DNA from 2 places in the Sulfuricystis multivorans genome. Region 2 is predicted to be linked to the other one. Evidence: riboswitches for the same ligand, from Rfam matches in the RefSeq annotation. Region 2 holds a riboswitch; the other holds the start of a gene.
What was found. Region 2 has a riboswitch for cobalamin ahead of EL335_RS14205 (ribonucleoside triphosphate reductase). Riboswitches for the same ligand answer to the same signal wherever they lie in the genome.

Region 1 (4,865 bases), on a different replicon from region 2:
GTCTGGCACGGCTGCGCCAGAAACGCGAAGGCAAGGACGAATGGGTCGAAGGCGAAGCCGAACGGATCGAATACGACGCGAAGAGCGAAAAGGCCGAGTTCTTCAACCGCGCCTGGGTGAAAAGCGGCAGCGACGAGGTGCGCGGCCATTACATTTCCTACGACGGCAAAACCGAGCAGTATCTGGTCACCGCCGCACCAGGAGCCACTGCGTCGAACGCGGATGGCCGTGTCACCGCGATCATCCAGCCCAAGAACACCAAGCCGGCGACGACGCACTGAGCATTCCGCCCTTGCCTTTTGCGCGGCAGCGATTGCCCGTCGTTTGCCCTGCTTTGTCCCTCGGAGCTGCCCTCTGGCTCCGAGACAGTCACATAACCAATTGAAAAATATGTGATTCAAAAACGGTGGGCAATTTTATTGCGCTGCACAAAAAAATCGTTGACATCCGAAAATCGTTCCATATAATGCGCAGCATATTGCACTGCAACATATGCCTTCGACAACCCAGCCTGCCTCGACCGTTTTCTTTTTCAGGAGATTGCCATGTATACCACCCCCGAACAATTCGCCGGCGCCACCAAGGCCAACGTCGAAACCTTGCTGACGATCGCCAACACCGCTTTCGCCAGTGCCGAGCGTCTCGCCGCGCTGAATCTGAACACCGCCCGCACCTTGCTCGAAGACGGCGTCAACACCGCAAAGGCCCTGATGGGCGCCAAGGATGTCCAGGAGCTGGTGAGCCTGCAGACCTCGCTGGCTCAGCCGGCTTTCGAGAAGGTCGTCGCCTACTCGAAGAGCGTGTATGAGATCGCCAGCCAAACTCAGGAAGAGTTCTCGAAGATCTTCGATAGCCAGTATGCGGAGATCAACAAGAACGTCGCCAACGCCCTGGACAAGGCTGCCAAGAACGCCCCTGCCGGCTCCGACGTCGCCGTGGCTGCCGTGAAGTCTGCGCTGGCGGCCGCCAATTCGGCTTATGAAACGATGAACAAGGCCGCCCGCCAGGTTGCCGAGATGGCCGAAGCGAATGTCGCCGCTGCGACTTCCGCGACCGTCAAGGCCGTCGGCGCCGCTGCTCCGAAGGCGAAGAAGGCCGCCTGAGTTTCCGGCCGCAAGGCCGACCACGATTTAGGTTGCAACGTCTCCTCCTCCGGTTCCGCAACGGAACCGTTTGACCCAGACCGCAAGGTCTGGGTTTTTTTTGGGGAGAAAAAAGGCGCGGACTCTCCGCGCCCATCGAAGATGGGTTCCCCGCGCGTGCCGTTTGGCCGGCATCCTGAACCGGAGTTCAGTGTGGTCGCTTTCCTGCCGCTTCAGGTTCACCCGACGAAGGGGCGATCACAACGGCGGCGTCTTTGGGCGGCGACCGATGCCAATGGGCATAGGTTCAAGGAATGTATGGCCTTGGCGAACACCGCAGGGAAAAACCGGTGAAGCGCGGCGGTCGGGTGTGCTGCCGTCAGAACAGTTTTTCCTGCGGCGCGAGCACTTCGTCCAGCCGTGCTTCGATGGCATGGATTCTACGCAGCGTCTCACCGGCGTCAACGGCTTGATCGGTAGGCGATGCCGTGGCATTCTGACGGGCTGAGTTCAGCTCGTGCGCGAGGTTCAGCGCCGTCATCACGGCGAGCCGTTCGCCGGTGCTGCGGGTAGCCTTGGCGATTTCATTCATGCGCGCATCGAGCAGCGCGGCGGCCGCCTGCAACGCGTCGATCTCCTCGGGCGCACAGGCGACGCGGTATTCGCGTCCTTGAATCTTGATGTCCAGTGTGCTCGTCATGCGGGCTCCGTCATTCGGCGGGCAGCTTGTCGATCAGCCCTTCGAGCCGCAAACGCGCGGTCGTCATCCGCTCCATGAGCCCGCGCTTTTCTGCTTCGAGCGCGCCGATGCGTTCGCGCAGCTGGCGATTCTCGGCGCGCAGGGTTTCACACAAGGCGATGATCTGCTCGACTTTTCGTTCGAGGCTGGCGAGGGGAACGTCCATGACCGCGCAGTTTGTGGGAAAAAAGATTGCTGGTCAAGCAGTTCGCCAAGATTCTGAAGGCAATTTCGCGTTTCAGCCAAAAGTCGGCGCTGGCGGCACGGCACGCTTATAATCGTCGTCGCTTCGTTCGAGGTGCCTAGGGCGCGAATCTCGCGTCCGGGTGAAACGGGAAACAGGTGAATTGGCAACAATGAGGCCTGTGCTGCCCCCGCAACGGTAAGGAAGTGAGGTTTCGCCTCGATGCCACTGGGAGAACTCCTGGGAAGGCGGCGAAACAAGACTTCCAAGCCCGGAGACCGGCCTCGTTCGATCCGGTTGAATGCGCTGCGGGGTGCGGCGCGTCGGCAAAGCCCTGCCCACGCCGTCATTCCCTGTGCATTCGTTGTCCATTCGACTGGCCTGCGGGGACGCTGGCCAAACAGGGAGTCCGACATGAAATCTCGCTTTGCCAAGACGGCGCTCGCCGTTGCCGTTTCCATTGCCTTCCAACCCGCCTTTGGCTCCACCGAGGATGAGGCGACGGTGGTCGTCACCGCGACGCGCATCCCGACCCGCGTCGATGAGCAGCTCGCCGACGTGGCCGTCATCACGCGTGAAGACATCGAAGCCGCCGGTGCGACGACGCTACCCAGCCTGCTCGCGCAGCAGCCGGGCCTGCAAATCGTCACCAACGGCGGCATCGGCAAATCGACCAGTCTCTTCACACGCGGCACGAACGCCGGCCACACGCTGTTGCTCGTCGATGGCGTGCCGCTCGGCTCGGCTACCCTCGGCCAGCCTTCACTGACCAACCTGCCGCTTACGCAGATCGAGCGCATCGAAATCCTGCGCGGGCCGGCTTCCTCGCTGTATGGCTCGGATGCGATCGGCGGCGTGGTGCAGATCTTCACCAGGCAGGGCGAAGGGCCGATGAAACCCGAGGCCTTCGCCGGCGCCGGCAGTTACGGCGCCTGGCAGGCGCAGGTCGGTTTGTCCGGCGGCGGCGACTTGATTGCCTACAGTCTGCAAGCCGCCAAACTGGAAACGGCGGGCTGGGATGCAACACTGCCCAAACTCGATGCCCTGCACCGCGATCGCGATGGCTACCGCAATGCCTCATGGCAAGGCCGCATTGCCGTCACCCCTGTCAAAGGCCAGGAATTCGGCGCGACCTTCCTGACCATCGATTCGCGCAACCATTACGATGATCGCTTCAGCGCCGCGACGGTGGATTCCTATAACGACGACGCAACCAGCGTCTGGTCGCTGTATGCGAAAAACCGTCTGTTCGATGCCTGGACCTCGACGCTGCGCTATGGCGAATCGAAGGATCGCAGCGAGAATTTCTCGCCTGCCAAGAGCCTCTTTGCCACCCAGCAAAAGCAGTGGTCCTGGCAAAACGACGTCAAACTGCCGCTGGGCATCCTGATGCTTGCCTATGAAGACCTGCGGCAGGACGTCGAATCGACGACGAATTTCAGCGTCAAGGAACGCACGGTGCGATCAGCGATCGGCGGCTGGCAGGCGCGGCTCGGCAATCATTCATGGCAGCTTACGCAACGCTACGACGACAATTCGCAGTTCGGGGCCAAGACCACCGGCAGTCTCGCCTATGGCTACCGGATTCTGCCGACGCTGACTGCTCGCGTGGCTTTCGGCACGGCCTTCAAGGCGCCTTCGTTCAATGACTTGTATTACACGAGCCCTTGGGGCAGCCACGGCAATCCCAATCTGCAACCCGAGACGGCGAGAAACCGCGAGATCGGCCTCGACTGGAGCGGCCCGACGGGGGCGCACTTGGGCTGGAGCCATTTCGACAACCGCATCAAGAACCTGATCAGTTGGCAGAATACCGGCGGCTTTGTCTATGTGCCTTTCAACATTGGCCGCGCCCGCATCGTAGGCGACAGTTTCACGGCTGGCCACCACTGGGGCGCCTGGTCCGCGCAACTGTCGCTCGATCTGATGCGCCCCTATGACGAAGACACCGGCAAGCGACTGCCGCGGCGCGCCGCGCAGCAAGCCAAGGCGCGCGTGGCTTTTGAACCCGGCGCTTGGGCCGCCGGTGCCGAGCTCGTCGCGGTCGGCAAACGCTTCGATACCGCGACTGAAACGAAGGAGATGGCGCGCTATGAGCTGGTCAATCTGTTTGCGCACTTTCGGCTTGGCCGCGACCTGAGGCTCGAAGGGCGCATCGACAACCTGTTCGACAAGAAATACGAGACGGCCTGGGGCTATGCCAATCCAGGTACGATGGTGTTCGTCGGTTTGCGCTACCAGCCTCGATAAACCATGCCCACCCGCCGCCGCGCCGTCTGGGTGCTCAGCCTGCTGACGCTTCTGTCGCTGGGAAGCCTCGGCGTGGCCTTGGCCGTAGGTTCGATTGCCGTGGCGCCGCAGGAGCTCTGGGCGCTTTCCGCGGGCAACGAGACACCCCACCGGGCGATCGTGCTGGGTTTGCGCGCGCCGCGGGCGGCAGCGGGCTTTGCGGTGGGCGGGCTTCTGGCGCTCTCCGGCTGCCTGATGCAGGTGCTGCTGAGAAATCCCTTGGCCGACCCTTACGTGCTCGGTATCTCCGGCGGGGCCGGGGTGGGCGCCTTGCTGGCGATGTCGTTGGGGCTTGCCGGGCTTTCCGTATCGGGCTTGGCCTTTTTCGGGGCGGCTGCGGCGATGCTGCTGGTGTTTGGTCTCGCCCATGGCGATGGGGCCTGGACGCAGACGCGGCTGCTGCTCACCGGCGTCGTGGTTGCCGCTGGCTGTGGCGCGGTCATCGCCTTGATCCTGACGCTGGCGCCGGAACAGAAGATGCATGGCATGCTGTTCTGGCTGATGGGCGATCTGTCGCAGGCTTCAGTTGCCTGGCCCGCAGGGCTCGCGCTCTTCATTTGCCTTTTCGTGA
Region 2 (4,865 bases):
CAGATTTCGCAGCGCTGGCGCTCGTGGTCCTGCAGGGGGGTGGTATGGGTGTTTTCGGACATGGCGTTTCCTTTCGTGGCGTGAGAAAAAATCAGTGGACGGCGGCCTTGCGGGCGAGGACTTCCGCGTCGCACTTCGGGCAGAACTCGTGCTCGCCTTCCAGATAGCCGTGTTTCGGGCAGATCGAGAAGGTCGGCGTGACGGTGATATAGGGCAGGCGAAAGCGCGTCAGCGCCGTGCGCACCAGTTGCCGGCAGGCTGCGGGTGAGGAGATGCGCTCGCGCATGTAGAGATGCAACACCGTGCCGCCGGTGTAGCGCGTCTGTAGTTCGTCCTGGCGGATCAGCGCCTCGAAGGGGTCGTCGGTGAAGCCGACCGGCAGCTGCGAGGAGTTGGTGTAGTAGGGCTTCTCCGGCGTGCCCGCCTGCAGGATGCCGGGCCAGCGCTTCCTGTCCTCCTTGGCGAAGCGGTAGGTGGTGCCCTCGGCCGGCGTCGCCTCCAGGTTGTAGAGGTTGCCGGTCTGTTCCTGGTAGTCGCGCATCTTCTCGCGCAGGCGGTCGAGCAGGCGCAGCGCCAGCGCGTGGCCCTCGGTATGCGTGATGTCGTGCGCGTCGCCGGTGAAGTTGCGCACCATCTCGTTGATGCCATTCACGCCGATGGTGGAGAAGTGGTTGCGCAGCGTGCCGAGGTAGCGTTTCGTATAGGGAAACAGCCCATCATCCATCAGGCGCTGGACCACCTTGCGCTTGATCTCCAGGCTGTCCTTCGCCATGTCGGCAAGGCGATCGAGGCGCGCCATCAGCGCCGCCTCGTCGCCGGCATGCAGGTAGCCGAGACGGGCACAGTTGATGGTCACGACGCCGATCGAGCCGGTCTGCTCGGCCGAGCCGAACAAGCCGTTACCGCGCTTCAGTAGCTCACGCAGGTCGAGCTGCAGGCGGCAGCACATCGAGCGGATCTGGTTCGGCTTCATGTCGGAGTTGATGAAGTTCTGGAAGTAGGGCAGACCGTATTTCGCGGTCATGGCGAACAGTCGCTCGGCGTTTTCCGATTCCCAGGGAAAATCCTCGGTGATGTTGTAGGTCGGGATCGGAAATGTGAATACGCGGCCGCGCCGGTCGCCGGCACTCATCACCTCGATGTAGGCGCGGTTAATGAGGTCCATCTCGACCTGCAGGTCGCCGTAGGCGAAGGGCATCTCGACGCCGCCGATGGTCGGGATCTGCTCGCGCAGGTCTTCCGGGCAGACCCAGTCGAAGGTCAGGTTGGTGAACGGCGTCTGCGTGCCCCAGCGCGAGGGCACGTTGAGGTTGTAGATGAACTCCTGCATACCCTGGCGCACGGCGTCGTAGTCGAGCTTGTCCTTGCGCACGAAAGGCGCGAGGTAGGTGTCGAAAGAGCTGAAAGCCTGCGCGCCGGCCCATTCGTTTTGCAAGGTACCAAGGAAGTTCACCATTTGGCCGAGCGCGCTGGAGAAGTGCCTGGGCGGATCGGCCTCGGGCTTGCCGGGCACGCCGTTGAAACCTTCGTGCAGCAGCTGGCGCAGCGACCAGCCGGCGCAGTAACCGGAGAGCATGTCGAGGTCGTGGATGTGCATGTCGGCGTCGCGGTGGGCCTGGCCGATCTCGGGCGGATAGACGTGGGAAAGCCAGTAGTTGGCCACCACCTTGCCGGAGACGTTGAGGATCAGGCCACCGAGCGAATACCCCTGGTTGGCGTTGGCCTGCACGCGCCAGTCGGCGCGACCGACGTATTCGTCGACGGCGGCGGCGACGTCCACCAGGGTCTTGCGGTCTTCGCGCAGGCGGCGGTGCTGGTCGCGGTAGGCGACGTAGGCGCGGAAGGTGCCGAGGTGGTTGGCGTCCACCAGCGTCTGCTCGACGATGTCCTGTATTTGTTCCACGGTCGGCGCCGTGCCGCCGTGGCGGTGGCGCAGCACCTTGAGCACCCGCGCGGTCAGCAAGTGCGCTTCATTCTCGTCGTACTCGCCGCTGGCCGCGCCGGCGCGTATCAACGCCGAGGCGATGCGCGCAGCATCGAAGGGTTCGTCGCGGCCGTTGCGCTTGACGATGCGTATGGGGAGACCGCTGGTTTGGAAAATCAATGTCGATGCTGCGGAGACAGTATTGCAGACGTCAAAGTTGCCGGACGTATGCGCGGCGCCCCCTCGCCGCTGCGGCGAACCATCTGGGGGGGCGGCCAGATTCAGGTCGATGTGGGAACGTTCCATGCGTGCTCTCCTCGAATTGTGGCAACCGGACAGGACGAGGAGACGCGACTGGCGTGAGCCGGTCGCGCAGAAACGCGCAAGGAGGAAAAAACCAACGCAAACATCATCGACCTCGTGCCAGGGACACCCCGCCCAACAACAACGAACCACCGATGTCGCGGCAGGTCTCCTGGCTCTCGGGTCGTCATCTCGCGCCCGCCTTCCCGGAAAAGTTCCAGTGGCATGGGTTGGCGCCAGACTCGCCGATCACAGTTGCGGGGGCAGCCCCGGATTTCGAATCCAAGATTCGTCACCGGATTCCCTCTTCGCGCCTCACCCCTTGCGGGGGGGGCGACCGCGACGCTTGCGTCGTCCGATCATGGACGACGCGGGGGAGTCTACTTTTGTGAATGTCGTACTGTCAAGTGGAACCTACTAGATATAGTGCGAGTAACGACTGAGGGCACTATATGTAGTGGCATGATGAGTTGGCCGGTTGGCGGGGACCGGATTACCCCTTGGCTAGCCAGCGCGCCTCGAAACCGTCGGCCGGCTCTGGCCTGCCGAAATGGAAGCCTTGCGCCAGGGAGCATCCCATGGCCAACAGGGCCGACGCCTGATCGGCATGCTCGACGCCTTCGGCCAGGGTTTCCATGTCCATGCTGGAACCCATCGCGATGACGGTGCCGACGATGGTGCGATCATTGCGGTCGCTGAGCATGTCGCGCACGAAGGAAATGTCGATCTTCAACCTCTTCACCGGGAACCGCTTGAGATAGGTCAGCGAGGAATAGCCGGTACCGAAGTCGTCGATGGAGAGTGCGAATCCGGCGGCTGCCAGGGCATGGGTGATCTCGACGGCTCTGTCCGGGTCGCGCATCATGCCGGATTCCGTCAGCTCGAGCTCGACAAGAGCGGGGCGAGTCTTGTTTTCCCGGGCAATCCGTATGGCAGCGTCAACGAAGCCGTCGTCCTCGAATTGTCGGGCCGAGACATTGACCGCTACCCGGAAGGACGCGGGACAACCGCGAGCCTCCCACTGCCGCACTTGCCGGCATGCCGTGGCGAGCGCCCATTCGCCCAAGGGAACGATCAGGCCGCGTTCTTCGGCGATGGGGATGAAATCGGCGGGACTGACGGCACCCCATTCGGAATCCGTCCACCGCGCCAGGGCTTCTGCGCCAATCAGGCTTCTGCTCATCAGATTCACCTGCGGCTGGTAATGGAGTTGCAGCCGTCCGGCGAAAAGCGCCTTTTCCAGTCGCTGTGCGATCGCGAGGCGGCGCGCCAGTTCCTCGCCCATCTCGGCCCGATAGAAGCGGTAGCCACCCCCTCCGCCGCCCTTGGCGCGATACATGGCGATATCGGCGGCTTTCAGTAGTTCTTCGCTGGACTTACCGTCTTCCGGGAAAATCGCGATGCCGATGCTCGCGGAGATACCGAATTCCTGACGGCCGGCGTTGATCGGATGCGCCAGTGCCTGGGCGACCCGTTCTGCGATCCGGACGGCGGCCTTACCCGAGTCTGAGGCGATAACGACGAACTCGTCGCCCGACAACCGCGCCAGCGTTTCCTCCTCGCGCAAGGCATCGCGGAAACGTCTTGCCACCTCGACGAGGACGCGGTCGCCCGCGTCGTGTCCTAGCGTGTCATTGATATCCTTGAAGCGATCAAGATCGAGGAAGAGCACGGCGAGTCGTTGACCGCGCCGTTCGGCGGCAGCCAGCTCATGATGCAGCCTGTCCATGAAGAGCGCGCGATTGGGCAAGCCGGTCAGCGGATCGTAGAACGCCAGATACTCGATCCGCGTCTCGGCCGCCTTGCGGTCGGTGATGTCCTGCACCGTCCCCACCGCCTTGATCGGTCGTCGTTCGTCGTCGAATTCGATCTGCGCGCGCTCCTCCACCCAGCGCGTCTCGCCGGCCGCGAGGATGCGGTGCTGAAGGTGATAGGGTGCGCCCGCGAGCGCCGCCTGCCAGGCCGCATCCACCATCTCCCGATCCTCCGGGTGGACGCAGGCAAGAAAGACCGCATAACTGACGGATGTATTCCTGTCGATGCCGAAGATGCGGAAGACCTCCGGCGACCACGTCAAGTCGCCACCGACGAGATCAAGCCGCCAACTGCCGATGCGGGCGACCTCCTGGGCGCGCAACAGGGTCGCCTCGCTTTCAAGCAAGGCGTCCTGGAGCCGGGCCTGCTCGGTCATGTCCTCGACGATGAGCAGCAAACGGGCTTCTTCTTCTTCTTCTTCTTCCGCAAGGCGGATGCCAGTCAGGGTGGCACGCACCGGGATGAGCGGGCCATCGGGTACGCGCGCCATTTCGAACAGCAGGTCGCGTTTGACGATGCCGCTTTCCCGAACCTCGCGCAGGTGTCGGTCGAGCCCTTCCGCCCGGATCAGCGTCGCGAGCGGGCGGCCGTGGGCGTCCGCTTCGCTCAACTCGAAGCGCCGGGCGAAGGCGCGGTTGATCGAGATGACCGTGAGGTCGGCCGTCAGCACGGCCAGTCCATCCGGGATCGCCGAAAACACCAGTTCCGCGTATTCCCGCAGGGACAGGATCGCCTGCCGGTCCGCGTGGACATAGGTGTCCATCGCCAGCCCCATGTCGAATAGGACGATCTTGAGCAGGGACTGGAGCGTCGCGATGGCCAG

Region 1: linked by a shared signal. The riboswitch ahead of EL335_RS11890 (TonB-dependent receptor domain-containing protein) and the one ahead of EL335_RS14205 (ribonucleoside triphosphate reductase) in region 2 are both predicted to bind cobalamin.

What each region holds. Positions count from the first base shown of each region.
Region 1 covers NZ_AP018718.1:2,372,542-2,377,406, reverse strand. Annotated here, with positions in the region: gene lptA (lipopolysaccharide transport periplasmic protein LptA) at 1-281, shown strand, start outside; gene EL335_RS11910 (phasin family protein) at 546-1,103, shown strand; RNA gene ssrS (6S RNA) at 1,247-1,428, opposite strand; gene EL335_RS11900 (cell division protein ZapA) at 1,462-1,782, opposite strand; gene EL335_RS11895 (hypothetical protein) at 1,793-1,987, opposite strand; cobalamin riboswitch at 2,101-2,306, shown strand; gene EL335_RS11890 (TonB-dependent receptor domain-containing protein) at 2,420-4,255, shown strand; gene EL335_RS11885 (FecCD family ABC transporter permease) at 4,259-4,865, shown strand, end outside.
Region 2 covers NZ_AP018720.1:91,229-96,093, forward strand. Annotated here, with positions in the region: gene nrdD (anaerobic ribonucleoside-triphosphate reductase) at 1-62, opposite strand, end outside; gene EL335_RS14205 (ribonucleoside triphosphate reductase) at 92-2,230, opposite strand; cobalamin riboswitch at 2,373-2,584, opposite strand; gene EL335_RS14210 (EAL domain-containing protein) at 2,721-4,865, opposite strand, start outside.